Regions from separate parts of the Vibrio algivorus genome, predicted to be linked through region 1. Evidence: riboswitches for the same ligand, from Rfam matches in the RefSeq annotation. Region 1 holds a riboswitch; the other holds the start of a gene.
What was found. Region 1 has a riboswitch for lysine ahead of lysC (lysine-sensitive aspartokinase 3). Riboswitches for the same ligand answer to the same signal wherever they lie in the genome.
Positions count from the first base shown of each region.

Region 2: it holds a riboswitch for lysine, as region 1 does, so the genes downstream of both, QQJ93_RS14390 (Na+/H+ antiporter NhaC family protein) here and lysC (lysine-sensitive aspartokinase 3) in region 1, are expected to answer to the same signal.

Region 1 is NZ_BSPV01000006.1:322,879-326,074, forward strand. Features, by position in the region: gene QQJ93_RS10545 (pyridoxal-phosphate-dependent aminotransferase family protein) at 34-1,155, opposite strand; lysine riboswitch at 1,492-1,668, shown strand; gene lysC (lysine-sensitive aspartokinase 3) at 1,803-3,152, shown strand.
Region 2 is NZ_BSPV01000009.1:445,876-449,071, reverse strand. Features, by position in the region: gene QQJ93_RS14390 (Na+/H+ antiporter NhaC family protein) at 49-1,632, opposite strand; lysine riboswitch at 1,752-1,986, opposite strand; gene QQJ93_RS14385 (H-NS family histone-like protein) at 2,371-2,787, shown strand; gene QQJ93_RS14380 (inosine/guanosine kinase) at 3,167-3,196, opposite strand, start outside.

The sequences.
Region 1 (3,196 bases):
AAACTAGGGACGAGCAACCTAGCCCCCCTATTCTCATTTCCCTATAGTCTCTTGTAACGCCTTCAAACATAACGCAACATTTTCATTTTTGGCACTATATCCCATCAAGCCGATACGCCATACCTTACCTGCTAATGCTCCTAAACCTCCGCCGACTTCAAGGTTATATTCTTCAAGTAAATGTTGACGAGTTTTGGCATCATCGACACCTTCAGGTAGATAGACAGAATTCAATTGCGGCAAACGACACTCTTCATCAACCACATACTTAAAGCCTAACTCTTCAAGACCTTGTTTTAGTTTCTGATGCATATCAGCATGACGTTGCCAGGCATTTTCTAGCCCTTCGTTATACAAGCCAAGCAAAGCTTCATGTAATGCATATAAACTATTCACTGGCGCTGTATGGTGATAACTACGTTTACCTTCGCCACTCCAATAACCAAGTACTAGACTTTGATCTAAAAACCAACTTTGAACCGGTGTCGTTCTCGCTTGGATCTTAGCAATCGCTTTAGGTGAAAAAGTTACTGGCGATAAACCTGGTACACACGATAGGCATTTTTGACTACCTGAATACACCGCATCTAACTGCCACTCATCAACTTTAAGTGGTACACCACCAAGTGACGTTACTGCATCAACAATCGTCAATGCATCATATTGTTTAGCGATTTTCGATAGTGCTTGTGCATCACTTAATGCACCGGTTGATGTTTCAGCATGAACAAAAGCCAGAATTTTAACATCTGAGTTTTCCGCAAAAGCGGCTGCTACTTTATCGACACTAACTGGTTTGCCCCATTCATCATCCACCAGTACCACTTCTGCCCCACTACGAATCGCATTTTCACGCATACGTTCGCCAAACACACCATTACGGCAAATCATCACTTTATCACCGGGTTCGATAAGATTAACAAAGCACGCTTCCATACCAGCACTACCGGGCGCTGAAACCGGAATAGTAAAATCATTTTCGGTTTGAAAAGCATATTTCAGGAGTGTTTTTACTTCATCCATCATACCGATAAACAGTGGATCTAAGTGGCCGACAGTAGGACGACTTAAAGCTTGCAAAACATCCGATGAAATATCAGAAGGACCTGGGCCCATCAAAATACGGCGAGGTGGGAAAAAGCGCTGAATTGTCATAATAATCCTTAATGGTGTATTCCATATTTATCATTCGCTCGGTGATGCATTTACTTCAGCTTTTGGGTGGCCTAGCAAAATAACATCGGCGAAATTAGTGTGCTATATAAGATAAATTATCACGCTCTGATGGCCCCCTCATCGGCAGCAAACAAAACTGTGAACTTTGTATACAGTTTTAATTTTTATTGTCTACAAATCAAGTTTAAAAATTTCTTCATATAACGTTTTCAATGATTGACTTTTCTAATGCAACAACGTTCAATGGATACCCTAGTAACCTTAAGGTACGCTTTGAGGTCACTTAAATATAGCTTTCAGCCATAGGATAATGGTTGAAAAGGAAGAGGAGCGTAACCCAGGCAGATGACCAGTGGATCCCGAGATCCTAAACTAGTCATTCAGGGGGAGTTACGCCGAGATGGGTAAATGCTCGGAAATTTATCGCATCGGTTGTTCAGGTTGAATCCTGGCAACTGTCATCATTAAATATGATGAAGAGCTTCTAAGATTTACATGATCACGATTCAAGTGATTCACTTCTATGTATTTCCCCCGCTCTAAGAAATCTCTCTTCAACATTGGACGTTCGTTTATTGATTGTTGATATCAATAAGCATTATTTGAGAATTATGGGAGACAATGCCGTGAGCGCATTTAACGTAGCAAAGTTTGGTGGCACCAGTGTGGCAAATTTCGAAGCCATGAGTCGTTGTGCCGCTATTATTGAAGATAATCCATCCACTAAACTAGTTGTTAGTAGTGCCTGTTCTGGCGTGACAAATTTATTAGTAGAGTTAGCACTTGGGGTGCAAAATTCCGATGATCGTGTTGCGACAGTCGAAAAAATTCGTTCTATTCATTACAGCATCATCGAACAATTTTCCGAGCAAGAAAAAACCAGACATGCGATCGATACCATTTTAACGACGCTTTCTAGCATGGCTGAAGCTGCTTCTTTCCAATCGAGCGATAAACTCACCGATCATATCGTGGCGTGTGGCGAATTAATGTCGACTCATATTTTGACTCAGTTGATGGTAGAGCGCGGCATTAACGCGGTTCGATTTGATATTCGTGAAGTATTACGTACCAATTCTGATCACGGTAAAGCTGAGCCAGTTATTGCCGATATTTCTGCTCTAGCACAACAAAAACTCACTACGCTTTGCCAACAGCATGTTGTTATTACACAAGGCTTTATTGGTAGTGATGCTGATGGTAATACCACTACGCTTGGTCGTGGTGGTAGTGATTATAGTGCAGCATTAATTGCTGAGGCGGTTAAAGCTTCAGGCTTAGAGATTTGGACTGATGTTCCAGGGATCTACACCACAGATCCTCGCATTGCTCCAAAAGCGACACCAATTCCGGAAATTAGCTTTAGTGAGGCCTCTGAAATGGCCAACTTCGGGGCGAAAATTTTGCACCCTTCGACTCTACTTCCTGCGCTTCGCCACCAGATCCCAGTATTTGTAGGATCTTCTCGTGAGCCAGAAAAAGGTGGTACTTGGATCCGCAAGCAAGTAGAAAGTGCTCCATTATTCCGTGCACTGGCGTTACGTAACAACCAAACCATGGTGACATTACGTAGCCCTGATATGTTCCAAACGTATGGATTCTTAGCTCAAGTATTCAATATCTTAGCTAAATACCAGATCTCGGTAGATTTGATCACCACTTCAGAAGTGAGTGTGTCGTTGACACTCGATCAAACCAATACGTCTGGTCAAGCACCTGAACTGCCTGCCGATGTACGCGCAGAATTAGAGCAATTATGCCTAGTTGAGGTGGAATATAACCTAAGTCTAGTAGCATTAATCGGTAATAAGATGAGTGCTAAAAAAGGCTACGCTAAACAAGTCTTCAGCGCGCTAGAAGATTTCAATTTACGTATGATTTGTTACGGTGCTAGTCCACATAATTTGTGTTTCTTGGTAGGGGAAGCGGAAGCGAAAACTGCCGTGGAAGTATTGCATCGGGAGTTGTTTGAATAAAGGTAGCTAGGTTTCTAGTCCCTAGTACCTAGAAAAAGAAGCTC
Region 2 (3,196 bases), on a different contig from region 1:
TGAGTTATTCTTTAACTCAGCCTTTGATATCTTAAATAAAATCAGAACTTAAATAATGGCTTTCTTCATTTTTGATTTAGAAATAACCGACATCACTGCACAGCAAACCACAAACGTCACACTTGCGGCAGCAAAGCCCATCAAAGAAGAATCTGTCATGCCTAAAACGATAAAACCTACAGATGAGACTATCGCGGTTGCCAATGCATAAGGTAACTGAGTAGATACATGATCAATATGGTTACAACAAGCACCTGTCGATGACAAAATTGTAGTATCTGAAATTGGAGAACAGTGGTCACCAAATACAGAACCAGCAAGTACTGCGCTCAACATAGGTAACATAAGCGCTAAATCTGTCGCACCCGCAAGATCGCCTGCAATTGGTAGCATGATGCCAAATGTGCCCCAAGACGTTCCGGTTGAAAATGCCATCAAACCAGAAAGTAAAAACAATAGTACCGGTAGCCAATGTACGTCAATATTACCTTCCACTAGTGTCGATAAATAAGCCCCAGTCCCCATATCTTTAATTACCGCACCGATAGCCCATGCAAAGGCTAAAATCAAAATCGCACCGAACATTGATTTAGCGCCAATCCATAAAGTAACTAACACATCTTTTGCTGGCATTTTTTGTTTTAATACTGTTCCTACAGCACAAATCAAACCAACTAACGCACCATAGAATAAAGACTGGCCAACATTAGTATTTTCAAACGCTTTCAATAAGCTAAATGCTTGGCCATCAGCGCTTAACGCATCTGCACCTGAACTAATCATGAAGTACACGGTCGCGACAATTAAAGCAACAATTGGAAGAATGAGGTTAGAAACCGTCCCTTCTTTACTTTCTTTAATTTCTGACTCTTCTGTTAAATCTGGTGCATTCTCGTCACGATCATCCGTTTTACCTTGACCTGCAGCAATCTCATGCCTACGCATAGGGCCAACATTAAGATCAAACCAGATCATGGCAAATACCATTAATAAAGCAAAAATCGCATAGTAGTTCATCGGGACTAAACGCATATATGCGCCTAAAGCCGAATATTCTGTAATACCATGTGAAATTAAAATACCGCTGACTACTGTCATGATATAAGCACCCCAGCTAGACGCTGGCATAATCACACACATAGGTGCAGCAGTAGAATCGAGAATGTAAGCTAGCTTCGAACGAGAAACTTGAAAGCGATCAGTCACAGGGCGAGAAATTGCGCCAACCGCTAAGCTATTGAAGTAATCATCAATGAAGATAAATACCCCTAACCAAGCAGCAAGAAATTGTGCCCCTCTTTTGCTTTTAATGCGCTTTTGTGCCCATTCAGCAAAAGCATAAGTACCACCTGAAAGCGTTAACAAGGCTGTCATCATGCCAAGAAGAACCAGGAAAAGTAGGATAAAAAGGCTATCCCAGTTCAATCCACCATCACTCACAAATACACCAACTACGGTAGAGCTGGTATAGCTTAATGCACCTGATAACGAAAAATCAGCTAACAAAAATGCACCAAGCAAAATACCAAAACCAAGTGATAAAAGAACACGTCGGGTCAGAATGGCCATCGTTAAGGCAATTGCCGGAGGCAGCAACGATGCGGCGGAAGAAGTAAAATCGATTAAGTTCATGATCAAAAAAACCAAAATAGGTTAGAGATCTACTGCAGAAAGGATATTGTTGAAGAGTATAGTCGTAAAACAATAAATCATCTTGTTGATAAACGTTGAAAGTCAAATCACTTTCATGTGTCTACAGTAGCGCTCCATAGTAACAAAACACAGCATGCAATCTTTAAGATTAGCACTCTGCAAACTATGGCAGTGTTACACTTATTAAATGCAACCCCAGCAAGTGGCTCTGATACGCCTAACTAATCAAAACGCACTGATTAGCTCTTACTTCGGCAATATTTCCTTTCATACGCTCTCAAAGGCATCACCCTAAAACGTATTACTAATAAATATTGCGCCTCTACATCAGACTAAAACATTCACCTTACAAATGACCATTTTTCAGGACATTTACAAAGGGTTCTAGCAAGATTCGGCTCATTGTAATGATCAAAAATCAAATGGCAAGACAAAAGTCGAACATTTCCATGTCGACCAAAAAACAACCAGTAAACTTAATTGTAGCGATTAAATGAAATATTAAATCAAAAGCTAAATTAACAATATTATTTGTAATAGTATATATCTCAGTTATTTGAGTATAAATATTAAATGGGCTTCAAATTTCTTTGTTTAGACAAATATATTTTTTGACTAAAAAAGATAAGCTATATAAAATTAGTTTAACTTTATCTAGAAAGGATATTTATTTTAGATAAAACTTAATTCAGCAATTCTACTGTATAGGATCCAAACATGTCAGAAATCAAAAAATCAGCGTTACTAAATATTCGTAGTCTTCGTGCTTTCACTCGTGACGAATTTACCCTAGCGGAAGTAGAAGAATTACTAGAAAAACTGACTACTGTTGTAGCAGAAAGAAAAGAAGCTGAAGAAAAAGAATTAGCTGAACAAGCAGAACGTGAAGCTAAATTAGCCGAGTACGCGGCAATGATTGCAAAAGACGGCATTGATTTAGAAGATCTTATCTCAGCAATGAGCGGCAGTGAATCAAAATCTAAATCACGTAAAAAACGTCAGCCACGCCCTGCAAAATATGAATATACTTTAAATGGTGAGCGTAAGACTTGGACAGGCCAAGGTCGTACGCCTTCTGCAATTCAAGAAGCTCTTGATGCAGGTAAATCAATTGATGATTTCCTAATCAAATAATAATTTAATTATTAACAACAAAGGGAGCATTTAGCTCCCTTTTTTATTCGCCTCTTTCTATACCCAATTTCTGGTCATCTAATTCATTGATACCCAAGTGACTTCAAGATGCAGAATTCAGAGCTGTCATCCAAGTCTTTAAACAAGAAAGATTCGTACAGGAATGTAATTACCTTTCGAACGAATATGACGCAGCCTTTCTATTATAAAAAAGAAGAGGCTTGGATGAAGCTCCCGAAGGGCAAGCTAAAACAAGCTTTATGCTGCGTTAAATTAAATAGAGATAGAATAGCTATGATCATATTCAATTTGCCTTGCCTAAAACTTGTTTTAATCTTGCTGAAACTCGCATCTTGAAGTTACTTGGGTATAGTTGGTATTATCTTTCCCAGTATGCTTCTTCCAAGCT